Regions from separate parts of the Staphylococcus durrellii genome, predicted to be linked through region 2. Evidence: a T-box and tRNA genes for the amino acid it is inferred to sense, from the RefSeq annotation. Region 2 holds a T-box; the other holds one or more tRNA genes.
What was found. A T-box is a leader RNA that pairs with one kind of tRNA and senses whether it is charged. The one in region 2 lies ahead of alaS (alanine--tRNA ligase), so its partner is inferred to be a tRNA-Ala.
Positions count from the first base shown of each region.

Region 1: it encodes a tRNA-Ala, which carries the amino acid that the T-box ahead of alaS (alanine--tRNA ligase) is inferred to sense. The anticodon was not compared.

Region 1 covers NZ_JADIIO010000001.1:931,823-942,719, reverse strand. Annotated here, with positions in the region: gene ISP02_RS04600 (CDP-glycerol glycerophosphotransferase family protein) at 1-1,122, opposite strand, end outside; tRNA gene ISP02_RS04595 (tRNA-Leu) at 1,461-1,544, opposite strand; tRNA gene ISP02_RS04590 (tRNA-Gly) at 1,580-1,654, opposite strand; tRNA gene ISP02_RS04585 (tRNA-Gly) at 1,673-1,747, opposite strand; tRNA gene ISP02_RS04580 (tRNA-Gly) at 1,767-1,841, opposite strand; tRNA gene ISP02_RS04575 (tRNA-Gly) at 1,861-1,935, opposite strand; tRNA gene ISP02_RS04570 (tRNA-Cys) at 1,947-2,017, opposite strand; tRNA gene ISP02_RS04565 (tRNA-Gln) at 2,023-2,094, opposite strand; tRNA gene ISP02_RS04560 (tRNA-His) at 2,107-2,179, opposite strand; tRNA gene ISP02_RS04555 (tRNA-Trp) at 2,182-2,255, opposite strand; tRNA gene ISP02_RS04550 (tRNA-Tyr) at 2,269-2,352, opposite strand; tRNA gene ISP02_RS04545 (tRNA-Thr) at 2,359-2,431, opposite strand; tRNA gene ISP02_RS04540 (tRNA-Phe) at 2,441-2,513, opposite strand; tRNA gene ISP02_RS04535 (tRNA-Asp) at 2,518-2,593, opposite strand; tRNA gene ISP02_RS04530 (tRNA-Met) at 2,605-2,678, opposite strand; tRNA gene ISP02_RS04525 (tRNA-Ser) at 2,697-2,789, opposite strand; tRNA gene ISP02_RS04520 (tRNA-Ser) at 2,835-2,927, opposite strand; tRNA gene ISP02_RS04515 (tRNA-Ile) at 2,937-3,010, opposite strand; tRNA gene ISP02_RS04510 (tRNA-Met) at 3,037-3,110, opposite strand; tRNA gene ISP02_RS04505 (tRNA-Ala) at 3,129-3,204, opposite strand; tRNA gene ISP02_RS04500 (tRNA-Pro) at 3,220-3,293, opposite strand; tRNA gene ISP02_RS04495 (tRNA-Arg) at 3,307-3,380, opposite strand; tRNA gene ISP02_RS04490 (tRNA-Leu) at 3,396-3,484, opposite strand; tRNA gene ISP02_RS04485 (tRNA-Gly) at 3,498-3,572, opposite strand; tRNA gene ISP02_RS04480 (tRNA-Leu) at 3,576-3,657, opposite strand; tRNA gene ISP02_RS04475 (tRNA-Lys) at 3,664-3,739, opposite strand; tRNA gene ISP02_RS04470 (tRNA-Thr) at 3,745-3,820, opposite strand; tRNA gene ISP02_RS04465 (tRNA-Val) at 3,841-3,916, opposite strand; rRNA gene rrf (5S ribosomal RNA) at 3,927-4,041, opposite strand; rRNA gene ISP02_RS04455 (23S ribosomal RNA) at 4,118-7,040, opposite strand; tRNA gene ISP02_RS04450 (tRNA-Ala) at 7,231-7,306, opposite strand; tRNA gene ISP02_RS04445 (tRNA-Ile) at 7,331-7,407, opposite strand; rRNA gene ISP02_RS04440 (16S ribosomal RNA) at 7,507-9,058, opposite strand; gene perR (peroxide-responsive transcriptional repressor PerR) at 9,596-10,048, opposite strand; gene ISP02_RS04430 (phosphoglycerate dehydrogenase) at 10,144-10,897, opposite strand, start outside.
Region 2 covers NZ_JADIIO010000001.1:1,193,736-1,204,632, forward strand. Annotated here, with positions in the region: gene mnmA (tRNA 2-thiouridine(34) synthase MnmA) at 1-1,100, shown strand, start outside; gene ISP02_RS05795 (tetratricopeptide repeat protein) at 1,332-2,009, shown strand; gene recD2 (SF1B family DNA helicase RecD2) at 2,014-4,410, shown strand; T-box leader at 4,440-4,641, shown strand; gene alaS (alanine--tRNA ligase) at 4,713-7,343, shown strand; gene ISP02_RS05810 (IreB family regulatory phosphoprotein) at 7,409-7,672, shown strand; gene ruvX (Holliday junction resolvase RuvX) at 7,675-8,103, shown strand; gene ISP02_RS05820 (DUF1292 domain-containing protein) at 8,120-8,452, shown strand; gene ISP02_RS05825 (O-methyltransferase) at 8,733-9,368, shown strand; gene ISP02_RS05830 (peptidase U32 family protein) at 9,371-10,294, shown strand; gene ISP02_RS05835 (peptidase U32 family protein) at 10,310-10,897, shown strand, end outside.

The sequences.
Region 1 (10,897 bases), 260 kb from region 2:
ATTAATAGTTGTTATTAAATCATCTTCATTAGAAATCGAGGGACCTGGTAATTGATTTGGTTCTATATAAAATCCTCTATCATCTTCATATGTTTCATAATCAGGCACATAGAATACTATTGGTTTATTTGTGACTAAAAAGTCGAAGAAAATACTAGAATAGTCTGTTATTAACAAATCAACTATACTCAATAACTCATTTGTGTCAAATGTATCTGGTATCAAATAAGGTCTTAACTCATTATGTTTTATTGCATTATTATAAGTAAATGGATGTACTTTAATTAATATTTGATAACTTGTTGAATTTTGCATTTTTTGTAATAATTGGTAGATTTCTTCAATATCATCTTCTGCATTATGAACATCATTACCTCTCCACGTTGGTGCAAATAGTGCAACTTTCTCATTCTCAAGATACACATCATTATCTTTTAATTTTGCTATTATTTGCGCTTTATTAGAATTAATAGTTAAATCGATTCTAGGATATCCTATCTCAAATAATTCCCCATTAAGTAATCCATCTAATTTAAATGCCCTTTTAAAAATTTCCGTAGTATGTTTATTGGGACTTATTAATAAGTCTGAGCTCAAAAAATTTTTAATAATATTTTGACTTCCCAATAAATTATCCTCTACATCTAAGCCCATTAATTTTAAAGGAGTCCCATGCCATGTGTTTATGTATATTTGATCAGCTTTTTTTGTGAAGTAAGCAGGAAAAGTTGAGTTATTTAAAATGTATTTACTTTCTGTTAAATAATTTAAATATTCATCACTTTCCTTCACAATAAATTTTACATTTGAATAATTTCTAAATTCATTTCCAAACTTCATCTTTTTATCTTCCGTATCCACAACCCAAATGTGGTACAAATTTTTATAGGTAGCATTTTCTAATAAATGTAAAAAGACAGCATAAGGACTATCTGTCATACTCTGTCCGTCCCGGGATTGATATAAAACGTAATTACTATTTACTTTATTTGTCTTATAATATTTTGCATATTTTGTTATTTTCTTAACGTATGCACTTTTTTTAAGTGAGCCCAATGGTTCTTTGACAAATTTATATTTTCTCTTTATTTGATTTATTACTTTATTATTTTTAAAATTCAAAATATTACCTCACTTTCAGACAGAATAATTACCTAAAAACATTAAAAATACAATAATTTTTAGATAAATAACGATATCTATATATTAGCCTTATATTATTATAAAGTAAACAATATTTAAAATATTCGATATATTTAATTATGTCTACATATTAATTACTTTCATTTTTTACAATATATTAATATCAAAACAGTTCATTTTTAACCATGTTCCATTAGTGTTTCTTTGACCACAAAAAGAACAAAATATTTAAATTTAATGTTTTTATGAGGATAAAAAAAAGAAACCCTGTAATTACAGGGTTTCTAGAATATACTGATGTCTATAACACCAAAAGATACCGGTGGTCGGGTTTGAACCGACACTCCAATGAAGGAACGGGATTTTGAGTCCCGCGCGTCTGCCAATTCCGCCACACCGGCCCAATAAATAAAAAACTCCCAAATGGAAGCAATTATGGAGCGGAAGATAGGACTTACACCTATACCTTGTTCCGGGAAGGAACCTGTTCTAAGAGTTAAACTACTCCCGCATAAATTATAAAATTAAATGGAGCGGAAGATAGGACTTACACCTATACCTTGTTCCGGGAAGGAACCTGTTCTAAGAGTTAAACTACTCCCGCATAAATTATAAAAATTAAATGGAGCGGAAGATAGGACTTACACCTACACCTTGTTCCGGGAAGGAACCTGTTCTAAGAGTTAAACTACTCCCGCATAAATTATAAAAAATAAATGGAGCGGAAGATAGGACTTACACCTATACCTTGTTCCGGGAAGGAACCTGTTCTAAGAGTTAAACTACTCCCGCAAATCACATAGAGGCGGCAACCGGATTTGAACCGGTGATAAAGGTTTTGCAGACCTCTGCCTTACCACTTGGCTATGCCGCCAAATACTGGGCTAGCTGGATTCGAACCAGCGCGTGACGGAGTCAAAGTCCGTTGCCTTACCGCTTGGCTATAGCCCATTAATACTTAAGGGCGGCTGATGGGAATCGAACCCACGAATGTCGGAACCACAATCCGATGCGTTAACCACTTCGCCACAACCGCCATGGCAGGGGCAGTAGGAATCGAACCCACATCAAAGGTTTTGGAGACCTCTATTCTACCGTTGAAATATGCCCCTATTAAATTATAAATGGTGGAGGGGGGCAGATTCGAACTGCCGAACCCGAAGGAGCGGATTTACAGTCCGCCGCGTTTAGCCACTTCGCTACCCCTCCATATGATGCCGGCCAGAGGACTTGAACCCCCAACCTACTGATTACAAGTCAGTTGCTCTACCAGTTGAGCTAGGCCGGCTTGTTTGAATGGTTCAGGACAGAATCGAACTGCCGACACATGGAGCTTCAATCCATTGCTCTACCAACTGAGCTACTGAACCATAATGGCGGTCTCGACGGGAATCGAACCCGCGATCTCCTGCGTGACAGGCAGGCGTGTTAACCGCTACACTACGAGACCAAAATATGTAATTGCGGGAGGCGGATTTGAACCACCGACCTTCGGGTTATGAGCCCGACGAGCTACCGAACTGCTCCATCCCGCGATAATAATAAATAATTAATGGCGGAGGAAGAGGGATTCGAACCCCCGCGGGCCGTTAAGCCCCTGTCGGTTTTCAAGACCGATCCCTTCAGCCGGACTTGGGTATTCCTCCGTATTAATAAATAATTTTATTGAATTATAATGCTGAAAAAATAAATGGCGGAGGAAGAGGGATTCGAACCCCCGCGGGCCGTTAAGCCCCTGTCGGTTTTCAAGACCGATCCCTTCAGCCGGACTTGGGTATTCCTCCACAATTTAATGGACCTTGCAGGATTCGAACCTGCGACCGAACGGTTATGAGCCGTTAGCTCTGACCAACTGAGCTAAAGGTCCTAAATATAATTCATAATAAAATTTAGTGGCGGTGGAGGGGATCGAACCCCCGACCTCACGGGTATGAACCGTACGCTCTAGCCAGCTGAGCTACACCGCCGTTAAATATTTTCTTATATGGTGGAGACTAGCGGGATCGAACCGCTGACCTCCTGCGTGCAAAGCAGGCGCTCTCCCATCTGAGCTAAGCCCCCATATAGGTATTTTAATCGGGAAGACAGGATTCGAACCTACGACCCCTTGGTCCCAAACCAAGTGCTCTACCAAGCTGAGCTACTTCCCGTAAAATATATGAACGCGCCCGATAGGAGTCGAACCCATAACCTCTTGATCCGTAGTCAAACGCTCTATCCAGTTGAGCTACGGGCGCATATTTCACAAATGATGGTGCCGAGGACCGGAATCGAACCGGTACGGTAATTACTTACCGCAGGATTTTAAGTCCTGTGCGTCTGCCAGTTCCGCCACCCCGGCACAAAAGAAAAAATGGAGCAGAAGACGGGATTCGAACCCGCGACCCCGACCTTGGCAAGGTCGTATTCTACCGCTGAACTACTTCTGCATATGCGGGTGAAGGGAGTCGAACCCCCACGCCGTAAGGCGCTAGATCCTAAGTCTAGTGCGTCTGCCAATTCCGCCACACCCGCATGTAATGGTGAGCCATAGAGGATTCGAACCTCTGACCCTCTGATTAAAAGTCAGATGCTCTACCAACTGAGCTAATGGCTCATACATGGTGCCGGCCAGAGGACTTGAACCCCCAACCTACTGATTACAAGTCAGTTGCTCTACCAGTTGAGCTAGGCCGGCTAATATGTATAAAAGTAATATGGTGGAGAATGACGGGTTCGAACCGCCGACCCTCTGCTTGTAAGGCAGATGCTCTCCCAGCTGAGCTAATTCTCCGTTATATATTGCCTGGCAACGTCCTACTCTAGCGGGATGTAAATCCGACTACCATCGGCGCTAAGGAGCTTAACTTCTGTGTTCGGCATGGGAACAGGTGTGACCTCCTTGCCATTGTCACCAGACAATGATGTATAACATTTATACATTCAAAACTAGATAGTAAGTAAATATAAATCAACCAATCAAAACATTTAAAAATTGATTAAGTCTTCGATCGATTAGTATTCGTCAGCTCCACATGTCGCCATGCTTCCACCTCGAACCTATTAACCTCATCATCTTTGAGGGATCTTATAACCGAAGTTGGGAAATCTCATCTTGAGGGGGGCTTCATGCTTAGATGCTTTCAGCACTTATCCCGTCCATACATAGCTACCCAGCGATGCCGTTGGCACGACAACTGGTACACCAGAGGTATGTCCATCCCGGTCCTCTCGTACTAAGGACAGCTCCTCTCAAATTTCCTACGCCCACGACGGATAGGGACCGAACTGTCTCACGACGTTCTGAACCCAGCTCGCGTACCGCTTTAATGGGCGAACAGCCCAACCCTTGGGACCGACTACAGCCCCAGGATGCGATGAGCCGACATCGAGGTGCCAAACCTCCCCGTCGATGTGAACTCTTGGGGGAGATAAGCCTGTTATCCCCGGGGTAGCTTTTATCCGTTGAGCGATGGCCCTTCCATGCGGAACCACCGGATCACTAAGTCCGTCTTTCGACCCTGCTCGACTTGTAAGTCTCGCAGTCAAGCTCCCTTATGCCTTTACACTCTGTGAATGATTTCCAACCATTCTGAGGGAACCTTTGAGCGCCTCCGTTACTCTTTAGGAGGCGACCGCCCCAGTCAAACTGCCCATCTGACACTGTCTCCCACCATGCTAAATGGTGCGGGTTAGAAATCCAACACAGCGAGGGTAGTATCCCACCAACGCCTCCACGTAAACTAGCGTTCACGTTTCTAAGGCTCCTACCTATCCTGTACAAACTGTGCCGAATTTCAATATCAGACTGCAGTAAAGCTCCACGGGGTCTTTCCGTCCTGTCGCGGGTAACCTGCATCTTCACAGGTACTATGATTTCACCGAGTCTCTCGTTGAGACAGTGCCCAAATCGTTACGCCTTTCGTGCGGGTCGGAACTTACCCGACAAGGAATTTCGCTACCTTAGGACCGTTATAGTTACGGCCGCCGTTTACTGGGGCTTCGATTCGTAGCTTCGCAGAAGCTAACCACTCCTCTTAACCTTCCAGCACCGGGCAGGCGTCAGCCCCTATACATCACCTTACGGTTTAGCAGAGACCTGTGTTTTTGATAAACAGTCGCTTGGGCCTATTCACTGCGGCTCTCCCGGGCGTTAACCCTAGAGAGCACCCCTTCTCCCGAAGTTACGGGGTCATTTTGCCGAGTTCCTTAACGAGAGTTCGCTCGCTCACCTTAGAATTCTCATCTTGACTACCTGTGTCGGTTTGCGGTACGGGCACCTAATATTCTAGCTAGAGGCTTTTCTTGGCAGTGTGAAATCAACGACTCGAGGAAACAATTTCCTCTCCCCATCACAGCTTGACCTTATGAGTGCCGGATTTGCCTAACACTCAGTCTTACTGCTTGGACGTGCACTCCAACAGCACGCTTCGCCTATCCTACTGCGTCCCCCCATCGCTTAAAACGAATTTAGGTGGTACAGGAATATCAACCTGTTATCCATCGCCTACGCCTATCGGCCTCAGCTTAGGTCCCGACTAACCCAGAGCGGACGAGCCTTCCTCTGGAAACCTTAGTCAATCGGTGGACGGGATTCTCACCCGTCTTTCGCTACTCACACCGGCATTCTCACTTCTAAGCGCTCCACATGTCCTTGCGATCATGCTTCAACGCCCTTAGAACGCTCTCCTACCATTGTCCTACGGACAATCCACAGCTTCGGTAATATGTTTAGCCCCGGTACATTTTCGGCGCAGTGTCACTCGACTAGTGAGCTATTACGCACTCTTTAAATGATGGCTGCTTCTAAGCCAACATCCTAGTTGTCTGGGCAACGCCACATCCTTTTCCACTTAACATATATTTTGGGACCTTAGCTGGTGGTCTGGGCTGTTTCCCTTTCGAACACGGACCTTATCACCCATGTTCTGACTCCCAAGTTAAATTGATTGGCATTCGGAGTTTGTCTGAATTCGGTAACCCGATAAGGGCCCCTCGTCCAAACAGTGCTCTACCTCCAATAATCATCACTTGAGGCTAGCCCTAAAGCTATTTCGGAGAGAACCAGCTATCTCCAGGTTCGATTGGAATTTCTCCGCTACCCACAACTCATCCGCTCACTTTTCAACGTAAGTCGGTTCGGTCCTCCATTCAGTGTTACCTGAACTTCAACCTGGTCATGGGTAGATCACCTGGTTTCGGGTCTACGACCAAATACTCAACGCCCTATTCAGACTCGCTTTCGCTACGGCTCCACATTTCCTGCTTAACCTTGCATCAAATCGTAACTCGCCGGTTCATTCTACAAAAGGCACGCCATCACCCATTAACGGGCTCTGACTACTTGTAAGCACACGGTTTCAAGTTCTCTTTCACTCCCCTTCCGGGGTACTTTTCACCTTTCCCTCACGGTACTGGTTCACTATCGGTCACTAGAGAGTATTTAGCCTTGGGAGATGGTCCTCCCAGATTCCGACGGAATTTCACGTGCTCCGTCGTACTCAGGATCCACTCAAGAGTGTTATCGTTTTCGACTACAGGATTATTACCTTCTTTGATGCATCTTTCCAGATGCTTCGTCTAACAATAACTTTTGTAACTCCGTATAGAGTGTCCTACAACCCCAACAAGCAAGCTTGTTGGTTTGGGCTGTTCCCGTTTCGCTCGCCGCTACTCAGGGAATCGATTTTTCTTTCTCTTCCTCCGGGTACTAAGATGTTTCAGTTCTCCGGGTATGCCTTCAAACATGCTATGTATTCACATGTTGATTACACGACATGACTCGTGTAGGGTTTCCCCATTCGGAAATCTCTGGATCAACGCTTACTTACAGCTCCCCAAAGCATATCGTCGTTAGTAACGTCCTTCTTCGGCTTCTAGTGCCAAGGCATCCACCGTGCGCCCTTAATAACTTAATCTTTTTGGTTTTAAGTCAAACGCAACGTTTAACTCAAAACCCAAAATGTTATTAATCTGTGAGTGTTCTTTCGAACACTAGCGATTATTTTAGTTTGAATTCAAGCTTTTAAAAACTCTAATTCACTCGGTTTTGCTTGGTAAAATCTATTTTTACTTACTTATCTAGTTTTCAATGTACAATTTAATAAATGGTGGAGACTAGCGGGATCGAACCGCTGACCTCCTGCGTGCAAAGCAGGCGCTCTCCCATCTGAGCTAAGCCCCCAAATATTATGTGTTATTACTATAATGGTGGGCCTAAGTGGACTCGAACCACCGACCTCACGCTTATCAGGCGTGCGCTCTAACCAGCTGAGCTATAGGCCCATTTTCGTGTTGAAAACTCTATGAGCATTCAAAACTGAATACAATATGTCTACGTCATCCCTCTCATCTTCGTAGAAGATGTTCCGAATATATCCTTAGAAAGGAGGTGATCCAGCCGCACCTTCCGATACGGCTACCTTGTTACGACTTCACCCCAATCATTTGTCCCACCTTCGACGGCTAGCTCCATAATGGTTACTCCACCGGCTTCGGGTGTTACAAACTCTCGTGGTGTGACGGGCGGTGTGTACAAGACCCGGGAACGTATTCACCGTAGCATGCTGATCTACGATTACTAGCGATTCCAGCTTCATGTAGTCGAGTTGCAGACTACAATCCGAACTGAGAACAACTTTATGGGATTTGCATGACCTCGCGGTTTAGCTGCCCTTTGTATTGTCCATTGTAGCACGTGTGTAGCCCAAATCATAAGGGGCATGATGATTTGACGTCATCCCCACCTTCCTCCGGTTTGTCACCGGCAGTCAACTTAGAGTGCCCAACTTAATGATGGCAACTAAGCTTAAGGGTTGCGCTCGTTGCGGGACTTAACCCAACATCTCACGACACGAGCTGACGACAACCATGCACCACCTGTCACTTTGTCCCCCGAAGGGGAAAACTCTGTCTCCAGAGTGGTCAAAGGATGTCAAGATTTGGTAAGGTTCTTCGCGTTGCTTCGAATTAAACCACATGCTCCACCGCTTGTGCGGGTCCCCGTCAATTCCTTTGAGTTTCAACCTTGCGGTCGTACTCCCCAGGCGGAGTGCTTAATGCGTTAGCTGCAGCACTAAGGGGCGGAAACCCCCTAACACTTAGCACTCATCGTTTACGGCGTGGACTACCAGGGTATCTAATCCTGTTTGATCCCCACGCTTTCGCACATCAGCGTCAGTTACAGACCAGAAAGTCGCCTTCGCCACTGGTGTTCCTCCATATCTCTGCGCATTTCACCGCTACACATGGAATTCCACTTTCCTCTTCTGCACTCAAGTCTCCCAGTTTCCAATGACCCTCCACGGTTGAGCCGTGGGCTTTCACATCAGACTTAAGAAACCGCCTACGCGCGCTTTACGCCCAATAATTCCGGATAACGCTTGCCACCTACGTATTACCGCGGCTGCTGGCACGTAGTTAGCCGTGGCTTTCTGATTAGGTACCGTCAAGATGCGCACAGTTACTTACGCACATGTTCTTCCCTAATAACAGAGCTTTACGATCCGAAGACCTTCATCACTCACGCGGCGTTGCTCCGTCAGGCTTTCGCCCATTGCGGAAGATTCCCTACTGCTGCCTCCCGTAGGAGTCTGGACCGTGTCTCAGTTCCAGTGTGGCCGATCACCCTCTCAGGTCGGCTACGTATCGTTGCCTTGGTAAGCCGTTACCTTACCAACTAGCTAATACGGCGCGGGTCCATCTATAAGTGATAGCAAAACCATCTTTCACTGTAGAACCATGCGGTTCTACATGTTATCCGGCATTAGCTTCGGTTTCCCGAAGTTATTCCAGTCTTATAGGTAGGTTACCCACGTGTTACTCACCCGTCCGCCGCTAACGTCAAAGGAGCAAGCTCCTTATCTGTTCGCTCGACTTGCATGTATTAGGCACGCCGCCAGCGTTCATCCTGAGCCAGGATCAAACTCTCCATAAAAAATTATGATGTTTGATTAGCTCATAAAATACTAATTTGTGTGTTATCTCTAACACGTTTAAACCAACGATTATATCGTTGCGTTTGGAATTAACGTTGACATATTGCAATTCAGTTTTCAATGTTCATTTGTTGTGTTACAAGAAACGATTGTAACACTATTTTTTTATTGAGTCAATAATAAAATTATAAAATAATTTAAGTAATTTTATTCTGTCGTTAACTCAACATTTACAATTCTATATTGAATTCGTCTGTTACACAAGTACCAAATTTACACTAACAATCATTTTCTTTTTTTAAAATTCAAATCATTAAGCTGTACTTGTTTCGACGACTTTTATATAGTACCAATTTTACAAATCCTCGTCAATAAAAATGAAGAATAAATTTAGTTTATATTTACTTAATCAATAACCTATTGTAGTTAAAATGTAGTATCATATATTTTTGTGTAATAATATTATCTGTTTTCGGGGCTATATTGACTTATATCAAAAAAAAGAGAGGAATACATCCTCCCTCTCAAACTTATTATTAATAACCTTTATCTTGGCAATCTTTACAAACACCATAAATTTCCATGCGGTGATGTGATACATTAAATTCAGTTACGTGTTGAGCAAGTTGTTCAACTTCATCCAATTGAGGATAATGAAAATCGACAATTTTTCCGCAGTTTTCACAAATCACATGATAATGATTGTGTGTATTAAAATCGAATCTACTTGATGAATCCCCATAAGTTAATTCTTTTACAATACCTTTATCTTTAAAAACACGTAAATTATTATAAATTGTAGCAACACTTATATTAGGAAAATCTGGTGACAGTGCTTGATATATTTCATCAGCCGTTGGATGTGACTCTGCTGCAATCAAGAATTTTAAAATTGCTTGTCGTTGTGGTGTTATTCTTATGCCAGCTGTTCTTAATGAAGCAATTGAATCTTCTAATTGATGTTCAATGCTTTCCATTTCTGCACTCATTTTCCTCACCATCTTTCTATATAATAATTATTATTACTTAATACTAATATAACTGTTATAAGAGTAAAATGTCAATATTATTAGACTAATAAAGGTTAATATCCTTTGCTGATGTCTACTTCATTCTCAATTGTACCATCTTTATTGAGAAAAGATTTTAAATTATCTATAAATATATCTGTCACTTCATCACTATATTCAGTATTATTACCAGATATATGAGCCGTGATAGAAATGTTATCTATATCATAGAACTTACTATCTTGAGATAATGGTTCATTTTCAAAAACATCTAAATAAGCGTGTCTGATTATTTTATTCTGTAAGACTTCTATTATTACTTCATTTTTCACTACTGATCCACGTCCAACATTTATAAATAATGCCGTATCTTTCATCAATTCAAAATGTCTTTTTGACAATAGATGTGTCGTTTTTGTTGTTTGTGGCAAAGTATTAATAACTATATCCGCGTACCCAATCACTTGTTCAACTTCTTCCATATTATAAGTCTCATCGAAGTTATCGACTTGCTTGCCAGTTGTATTAACACCTATTATTCTTACGCCAAATGCTTTTGCTAACTGGGCAGTTCGCTGTGCAATGCTACCTGTTCCTAGGAACATAATACTTTGTCCTTTTAAGTTCTTGCCAGTAAGTCTACTATTATAATGTCTATTGATTTGGTTTTTAAATGAAGTACGCATGTTTTTATAATCTGCTAAAATATATCCAATGATAAACTCTGACATTTGTACTTCATGAGCACCTTTATTATTAGTTAAAATAATATTTCTACGTTGCAAATAATCCAATGGTAATTTTTCTACACCCGTGGCATACCAAGCT
Region 2 (10,897 bases):
ATACACGTGTAGTTGTTGGCATGTCAGGTGGCGTCGATAGTTCTGTTACGGCTCACATATTAAAAGAGCAAGGTTACAATGTTATAGGTATATTTATGAAGAATTGGGACGACACTGATGAAAATGGTGTATGTACTGCAACTGAAGATTATAATGATGTTATAGCTGTGTGTAACCAAATCGGTATACCATATTATGCAGTTAATTTTGAACAACAATACTGGGATAAAGTATTCACATATTTCCTCGATGAATATAAAAAAGGTAGAACACCTAATCCAGATGTAATGTGTAATAAAGAAATTAAATTTAAAGCTTTCTTAGAACATGCACTTAAGCTAGGTGCTGACTATGTTGCAACAGGTCATTACGCTCGTATTAAACGACACGATGATGGGCAAGTAGAAATGTTACGTGGCGTAGATAACAACAAAGATCAAACTTATTTCTTAAATCAATTATCTCAAGAGCAATTATCAAAAGTGATGTTCCCTATAGGAGATATAGATAAAAAAGAAGTTAGAAAAATAGCAGAAGAACAAAATTTAGCTACTGCCAAGAAAAAAGATTCTACCGGTATTTGTTTTATTGGAGAAAGAAATTTCAAAACATTTTTATCACAATATTTACCAGCACAATCTGGTAAAATGCTTACGTTAAATGGTGAAGTTAAAGGTGAACATGGTGGCCTCATGTATTATACGATTGGACAACGCCACGGCTTAGGAATTGGTGGAGACGGAGATCCATGGTTCGTTGTTGGTAAAAATCTAGACGACAATGTACTATACGTAGAACAAGGTTTTGACCACGATGCCTTGTATAGCGATTATCTTATTGCCTCAGATATTTCATTTGTTAATGACGTAGATTTAACAAATGGTTTTGAATGTACCGCTAAATTTAGATATCGTCAAAAAGATACAAAAGTATTTGTACAGAAAGAAGCAGATAATGCTATTCGTGTTAGTTTTGATGTTCCTGTACGCGCAATTACGCCAGGTCAAGCAGTCGTATTTTATGATGGGGAAGTTTGTTTAGGTGGTGCAACTATTGATGACGTGTACAAAACGTCTGGTCAATTAAGTTATGTAGTATAAATAAGATTTTAATATAGAGATTGAGAAGTAAATGATTGGTAGCCATAAGTGTTCGTTAAAATATATTCTAACGTTATATATATTGTTCACTAAAATTAGTCAATCTATGTATGAAAAATACATTTATTAACCGGCTAACAACATATTATTTTTCATTCTCTTTTTTGTTAAAAACTATATCAGTACCACATTAAAGTGTTATACTAAGCTATTAGAAATGAGGTATTTACCATGAAACAAGAACAAATTTATGAATATATTAAACAAGGACAAAATGATAAGGCGTTACAGGCTTTATTTGATAACATTGAAAATAACCCTCAAGAAATAGAAAATTACATAAATGCAGGTATATTAATTGCAGAAGCTGGTGAAATTGAACACGCCGAAACGTTTTTCCAAAAGGCCTTAACAATAGACGCTGAAAATGGGGCCGTATATTATAATTTAGCAAACGTTTATTATAATGAAGGACGTTTAAATGAAGCGATAAAGTTATACCAAACGGCATTACAACATGCTAAGGATGGCTTAGTAGATAAAATAGACGCGAATTACATGATAGGTATGTCATTTAATCAATTAGAATCCTTCAAACAAGCAATGCCATTTTTTATGACTGCAGCTGAAGCGGATGACCGTAATGATATTGAAGTTCAATTTCAGTATGGTCTAGTGTTGTGTCATCTAGAAATGTATGAGCAAGCAATTGAACAGCTAAATTACTTACTCACATTAGATAAAGAACACGTTGATGGGCTTTATAACTTAGGTTTAGCTACTTATATGAGTACTGAAAATGTTGATGATGCTTTGTATTACTTTAATAAGGCGATATCGATTAATCCGGAACATCATATGAGTCAACATGCAATAGCAACATTTAAGTCAATTCAAGAGGAGGAGTAACAACATGACCGATTCTACACTGTTTAACTATTCAATGGTTAAAGGCACGGTTGACGCAATACTATTTCAAAACAAAGATAACTTTTACACCGTGTTAAAAGTTGATACAATTGAATCAAATGAAACCTTTGATAGTATGCCGACAGTTGTAGGATTTTTCCCTGAAGTGGTTGAAGGTGATGTATATACTTTCAAAGGACAAGTTGCTACCCATCCTAAATATGGAAAACAACTAAAGGCCGAAACATTCGAAAAAGAATTGCCACAAACAAAAGAGGCCATCGTCAGTTATCTTTCTAGTGATCTATTTAAAGGAATTGGTAAAAAGACCGCTCAAAATATTGTAAACGCCTTAGGTGAAAATACGATTTCAGATATTTTAAATGATGCTACAGTACTGGAAAAAGTGCCTGGTTTACCTAAGAAAAAGCAACAACAGATTGCCGAACAAATCGCGAGCAATCAAGAAACTGAACGAATAATCATTAGGTTACATGATTTAGGATTTGGTCCTAAGTTAGCCATGAATATTTATCAAACTTATTTAGCCGAAACTTTAAATATAGTCGAAAAAACACCATATCAACTCGTGTATGATGTCAAAGGTATAGGATTTAACAAGGCTGACCTATTAGCTAAAAACATCGGTATTCAATATAACGATCACGAGCGTATAAAAGCAGGTATTTTATATCTATTAGAAGAAGAGTGTATTAAACAAGGTCATACTTATTTGCCAAGTCAATTTTTAATAGATAGTGTTCAAGATATGTTATCAAATCCACCAGCTGAAGAGATAGAAAGAAAACAAATCGAAGCCCAAATCGATCAACTCGTGAGTGATACTAAATTAATACAACAAGAAGACCAGTTTGCTATTCCAAGTTTGTATTATTCCGAAATAAAAAGTGTACAAAATTTGTATCGTAATTTTACCTATACTAAAAAATTAAAAGATATAGAAACTTCGGAACTATTGTTAGAAATAGGAGATATTGAAGATAAAAACAATGTCAGTTATGCCGAGTCACAAAGAGAAGCTTTACAAACGGTTATTAATTCTAAAGTAATGCTATTAACAGGAGGACCTGGTACAGGTAAAACTACCGTTATTAAAGGTATTGTGGAATTATATGCTGAAATTCATGGTTTATCGTTAGATTATGATGATTATAAAGAAGATGATTATCCAATTGTATTAGGAGCACCAACGGGTCGAGCTTCTAAAAGGTTATCTGAGTCGACAGAACTTGAAGCGATGACGATACATCGCTTAATAGGATGGAATCAAGATACGCAACCTGAAGATATTTTAGATAATGAAATTAATGCGAAATTAATTATTATAGATGAAATGTCAATGGTAGATACATGGTTGTTTCATCAATTTATGAGCGCTGTTCCAATGGATGCTCAAGTTATTTTGGTTGGAGATGAGGATCAGTTACCATCTGTGGGCCCCGGGCAAGTTTTTAAAGATTTAATTGATTCTAAGGTGATACCGAGAGTGAATTTAACAGAAGTTTATCGTCAACAAGAAGGTTCTAGCATTATAGAATTAGCGCATCGTATAAAATTAAATCAAGCTGTCGATATTACTCAACGCTTTCATGATAGGAACTTTATTAATTGTTCTACGGACCAAATACCAGAAGTTGTTGATAAAGTAGTTAATAGTGCTGTTTCAAAAGGGTATGATATGAGTGATATCCAAGTTTTAGCACCAATGTATAAAGGCTCAGCAGGAATTAAAAAATTAAATTCAGTATTGCAAGGTATTTTGAATCCTAAGGATAAAGATACAAGGGAAATCGAATTTGGAGAAGTTCTGTTTCGTAAAGGCGATAAAGTTTTACAACTGGTCAATCGTCCAAATGATAATATTTTTAATGGGGATATTGGCGTTATAGTTGGCATATTTTGGGCGAAAGAAAATGCTTTAGATAAAGATGTCGTAGTTGTAGATTTTGAAGGCAATGAAATTACCTTTACTAGACAGGATTTAATGGAACTTACACATGCATATTGCACGTCTATTCATAAATCTCAAGGTTCTGAATTTCCGATTGTCATAATGCCTATGGTCAAACAATATTATAGAATGTTGCAGAAGCCTATCTTATATACTGGTTTAACGAGAGCCAAACAATCTTTAGTCTTTTTAGGTGATCCACAAGCCTTTGATTTAGGATTAAAAACGAATGGCCAAGCAAGAATGACGCAACTTTGTACTTTATTAAAAGCATACTTTAATACAGATGATACCAATGTTCATATCGACAATGAACAAGTTGATAATAGTTTGGATATTTCCATCGAATTGACTGAATCAACTATTTATAAAATAGATCCTATGATAAATATGGGGGAAATGTCGCCATACGATTTCGTAAATGATTGACACAGAGCTAGAAAATAAATACAATGAATTTAAAGTTTACAATGAAGATGAGTAAATAACTTGGGACGATTAGAGATGTACTGGTTGGTGAAAAGTGCAGCGCAAGTTATTGAACGCTACTTCGAATCATTATTAATAACGACTTTATTGAGTGATAAACAAGTTAAGTGCTCTAAATGCTAACGTTACTGTTTATAACTAGGGTGGTACCGCGAATTGTTCGTCCCTTATATAGAGGATGAACTTTTTTTGTGCGCAAAATTAATTTTTAATAATGTATGTATTAAATTGGAGGATTGTTTATGAAAAAATTAAAAGCGAGTGAAATTAGACAAGGGTTTATTGATTTCTTTGTAGAAAAGGGACACATGGTTGAACCTTCTGCCCCATTAGTACCTATTGATGACGATTCATTATTATGGATTAACTCAGGTGTAGCCACTTTAAAAAAATATTTCGATGGACGAGAAACACCAAAAAAACCTAGAATTGTGAACTCACAAAAAGCCATTCGTACAAATGATATCGAAAATGTTGGTTTTACAGCTCGTCATCATACATTTTTTGAAATGTTAGGTAACTTTTCAATCGGTGACTATTTTAAAAAAGAAGCAATAGAATATGCTTGGGAATTTTTAACTAGCGATAAATGGATGGGCATGGATCCAAGTAAATTATACGTCACAATCCACCCTGAAGATGCTGAAGCTTATAAATTATGGCATGAGGATATTGGTCTCGAAGAAAGTCGTATTATTCGTATAGAAGGTAATTTTTGGGATATTGGTGAAGGCCCTTCAGGTCCTAATACTGAAATATTCTATGATCGTGGTGATGAATATGGTCACGATGACCCAGCAGAAGAAATGTATCCTGGCGGTGAAAACGAACGTTATTTAGAAGTATGGAACTTAGTATTTAGTGAATTTAACCATAATAAGGATCATACTTATACGCCACTTCCTAATAAAAATATTGATACGGGCATGGGTCTTGAAAGAATGGCATCAGTGGCGCAAGATGTACGTACGAACTATGAAACAGATTTATTTATGCCAATTATTGAAGAAGTTGAAAAAATTTCTGGTAAGAAATATTTAACTAATAATGAATACGATGTCGCGTTTAAAGTTATATCAGATCATATTAGAACAATTTCATTTGCTATTGCTGATGGCGCATTACCTGCTAATGAAGGCCGTGGTTATGTTTTACGTAGATTACTACGAAGAGCCGTACGTTTCAGTCAATCATTAGATATTAATGAGCCCTTCTTATACAAATTAGTAAATATTGTTGCTGAAATTATGGAACCGTACTATCCAAACGTAAAAGAGAAAGCGCAATTTATTCAACGTGTAATTAAATCCGAAGAAGATAGATTCCACGAAACTTTACAAGAAGGTTTATCAATCTTAAGTACGCTTGTGAAAAAAGCTAAAGATGGCGACAAAACGATTAATGGTGAAGATGCATTCAAACTATACGATACTTATGGCTTTCCAATTGAGTTAACTGAAGAATTTGCTCAACAAGAAGGACTGTCAATAGATATGGAAACTTTTGGTGTGGAAATGCAAAAACAAAGAGATCGTGCGCGTCAAGCACGTCAAAGTGGACAATCTATGCAAATCCAAAGTGATGTTTTAAAACAAATTAATACTGACAGCACGTTTGTTGGCTATGAACGAATGACAGCTAATTCTACAATAACTGACATTATTAAAAATGGCGAACTCGTTAATACAGTTGAAGCTGGTGATGAAATTAGTCTTATATTAAAAGAAACACCTTTCTATGCTGTTAGTGGTGGACAAGTTGCCGATAAAGGTACGATAAGTAATGATAGTTTTGAAATTTATGTAGAAGAAGTAACTAAAGCACCAAACGGTCAAAACTTACACACAGGAAAAGTACAATTTGGTAGAGTGACTACTGGAGCTGAAGTTACTGCTGAAGTAAATCACAACGAACGTCAATCCATTAAGAAAAATCACAGTGCAACGCACCTATTACATGCAGCATTAAAAGAAATTTTAGGCGATCATGTTAATCAAGCAGGTTCATTAGTAGAACCAGATAGATTACGTTTTGACTTTTCACATTTCGGTCCACTATCTGAAGAAGAAATCGAAATTGTTGAACGTCGAGTAAATGAAGAAATTTGGAACAATATTTCAGTTTCTATTAAAGAAATGCCAATTGACGAAGCTAAAAAAATGGGCGCTATGGCATTATTTGGTGAAAAATACAGTGATATGGTAAGAGTTGTTGATATGGCACCGTTCTCAATAGAATTATGTGGTGGTATACACGTAAACAATACATCAGAAATTGGATTATTTAAAATTGTAAGTGAATCAGGTACAGGTGCTGGTGTACGTAGAATTGAAGCATTAACTGGTAAATCAGCATTACTATACTTAGAATCAATTCAAAATCATTTCAAACAATTGAAAAAACAAATTAAAGTAAAAGATGATGATCAAGTTTTAGATAAAGTCGTACAAATGCAAAATGATGAGAAATCACTACACAGACAGCTAGAACAACGTAGTAAAGAAATTACGGCATTGAAAATGGGAGACATTAAGGATCAAGTTGAAGTAATTAATGGTTTAAACGTATTAGCCACTGAGGTAGAAGTAGATAACGCTAATGCAATCCGCGAAACGATGGATGATTTCAAATCAAAATTACAAGATACTGTTATTATTTTAGTGAGCAAGGTGGGCGATAAAGTATCACTTATCGCTACGGTACCAAAATCATTAACTGATAAAGTAAAAGCTGGAAATATTATTAAAGAAATGGCCCCAGTAGTTGGTGGTAAAGGTGGCGGCCGTCCTGATATGGCTCAAGGTGGCGGCACACAACCTGAGAATATCACAGAATCATTACGTTTTATTAAAAATTACATTAAATCACTGTAACTGGAAGATAGAGTGAGTTAAAATAGTGTTGTATAATTTTTACTATATTTGAAGGAGTGTTGGACGTGGAAAACTTAGATAAAACGATGAAATTTAGTTACGATGAAATTCCTAAAAAAGATGTTAGAACAATATTATTGAATGTTTATAATACTTTAGAAGAACGTGGCTATAACCCAGTTAATCAAATTGTAGGCTACCTACTATCTGGTGACCCTGCATATATACCAAGACATAATGACGCAAGAAATCAAATTAGACATATAGATAGAGATGACATTATGGAAGAATTAGTGTCAAATTATCTTCATGATAGTAAGAAAGAATAAATATGTTAACTAATAAAATATTAGGTCTTGATGTAGGAAGTAAAACTGTCGGTATCGCTATAAGTGATTTAATGGGTTGGACTGCGCAAGGCCTAGACACACTCCGAATAAATGAAAACGAAAATGAGCTTGGTATTGATAAGCTTGTCCAAATAGTAAAAAAAGAAAATGTTGGTACAGTTGTAATCGGATTACCAAAAAATATGAATAATTCTATTGGCTTTCGAGGGGAAGCTTCGTTACAATACAAAGAACAGCTTCTTGAAGCATTACCTTCACTTGAAATAATTATGTGGGATGAACGTCTTAGCACAATGGCTGCAGAACGTTCCTTACTCGAAGCTGATGTATCTAGACAAAAAAGAAAAAAAGTTATAGACAAGATGGCCGCAGTTTTCATCTTGCAAGGTTACTTGGATTCAATTCAATAAAAAGGAGAAATTTACGATGACAGAACATAACAATGCAGAGTTACAAATTAATAATGAGGAAGAGTTATTAACTCTTTATGACGAAGAAGGAAATGAAGTTCTTTATCGCAAAGTTTTAGAATTCTATCATCCTGAATTTAAAAAAGAATATGTCATCTTAGCCGAAGAAGGTGCAGAAGCTGATGACGATGATTTAGTTGAATTAGTCCCAATGATTAATGACCCAGACGAAAACGGTGAAGGTGGTAAGTTCTTACCAGTTGAAACTGATGAAGAATGGGATATGATTGAGGAAGTAGTTAATACTGAAATGGACGATGAACACGATCACGACCATGATCATGAATAATTAACGCTTTAAAGAATAAATTCTATTTTTACATAATAGAATTTATTCTTTTTTTATAATTAACCGCATCTATCAATTTTTTTGTTTAAACATTAAAATAGAAATACTATTAAAGTCTATTCAATCTTATCTTTCTTATTAAAATATGATAGAATATTTAAAGTTAATTTATATTTATCACTGATTCATCAAAACTATAAAACATGCCTAACATCTTAATTAGTTATAATATTAAAATCGTTATTCAAATGTTTTAAGTTAATATAAAGGAAGTTACAATTTGGAAAAAAATCAAACTTATTTATTAAATTTGCTCAACCATAATTCAATTAATATTGAGAATTTAAGGACGTTTGCAGAAAAAAATAGTGTGCCAATCGTTGATCGAATGACACTTGAGATGATTAAACAAATAATTAGAATACATAAGCCTACTAAAATCTTAGAAATAGGTACTGCTATTGGTTATAGTTCGATGCAATTTGCTTCTATTGATCCTCAAATTCAAGTAACCACAATTGAAAGAAACGAACGCATGCAACAACAAGCTATCCAAAACTTTGAACATTATAACTTTCAAAAGCAAATTCATTTAATTAAAGGTGATGCACTAGAGCAATTCGCAGCTGTTGAAAATCAATCATTTGATATGATTTTTATCGATGCTGCTAAAGCGCAAACTCAGAAATTTTTTGAGTTATACACACCATTGTTAAAAAACCATGGTGTCGTAATTACAGACAATATCTTATATCATGATTTTGTAGCTGATATTGACGTAGTTAGAAATCGAAACGTTAGACAAATGGTTAAAAAAATACAAAAATATAATGAATGGTTAATTAACAATGAAGCATTTACTACAAATTTTTTAAATATTGATGATGGCTTAGCTATTTCAATTAAAGGAGAGTAAGTATGACTGAATTATTAGTTACACCCAAGTCCGTCTCACATATAGCAACTTTAATAGAAAAAGGTGCAGACGCTTTTGTCATCGGTGAACAAAAATTTGGCTTGAGACTTGCTGGCGAATTTGATCGATCTTCTTTGAAAGAAGCAGTCGAATTAATACATAGCCATGATAAAAAAGTTTACGTAGCAGTTAATGGTATTTTTCATAATTATCATTTAAATGCGCTTGAGGACTATATTTCATTTTTACATGAATTGAAAGTAGATAGAATTATTTTTGGTGACCCTGCTGTAGTGATGTACGTCAAACAACATAAAAAACCTATCCCTTTAAATTGGGATGCAGAAGCTTTAGTTACTAATTATTTCCAATGTAATTACTGGGGCGACAAAGGTGCTAAAAGGGCAGTGTTGGCTCGAGAATTAAGTTTAGATGAAATATTAAACATTAAGCAAGCCGTTAATGTGGAACTTGAAGTACAGGTACATGGTATGACTTGTATGTTTCAGTCCAAACGTATGTTGTTAGGTAATTACTATACATTCCAACAACGTCAAATGAAAATAGAACGTAACGTTATGTCTAACCAATTGCTACTATATGATGAAGAACGTAATAATCAATATCCAGTATTTGAAGATTACAATGGAACCCATATTATGTCGCCAAATGATATCTGTTTAATAGAGGAATTAGAGGCATTATTAGAAGCAGGTATAGATACTTTTAAAATAGACGGCATTTTACAATCAGAAGAATATATTAATGTTTGTACAGAACAGTATAGAGAAGCCATTGATTTATTTAATGAAGATCCAGAATCCTACGAGGATGAGAAATTTATGCTCGTAGATCCAATAGAAGCAATCCAACCCGAGCATCGTCCATTCGATGAAGGATTTTTATTCAAACAAACTGTATATTAAAGGAGGCATAGATCATTGAAAATATTAGAAAAGGCAAATACTTCAGTGACTCCTAAAATTAAAAAACCTGAATTGCTTGCACCGGCAGGAAATTTAGAAAAGTTAAAAATAGCCGTACATTATGGTGCAGATGCTGTCTTTTTAGGTGGACAAGCATATGGTTTGAGATCTAATGCTGGTAATTTTACTATGGCTGAAATTGAAGAGGGCGTTAATTTTGCTCGTAAATACGGTGCGAAAATATATATCACAACTAATATTATTGCTCATGACGAAAACATAGAAGGTTTAGACCAATATTTACAAGACCTTGAAGCAACAGGTGTAACAGGAATTATCGTAGCAGATCCTTTAATTATAGAAACTTGTAAAAAAGTGGCACCTTCGCTAGAAATTCATTTATCAACACAACAATCACTATCAAATTATAAAGCCGTTGAATTTTGGAAAGAAGAAGGTTTAGATCGTGTAGTTCTAGCTCGAGAAACTGGCGCTATGGAAATGCAAGAAATGAAAGAAAAAGTCGATATTGAGATAGAAGCTTTTATCCATGGTGCAATGTGTATAGCATACTCTGGTAGATGTACGTTAAGTAATCACATG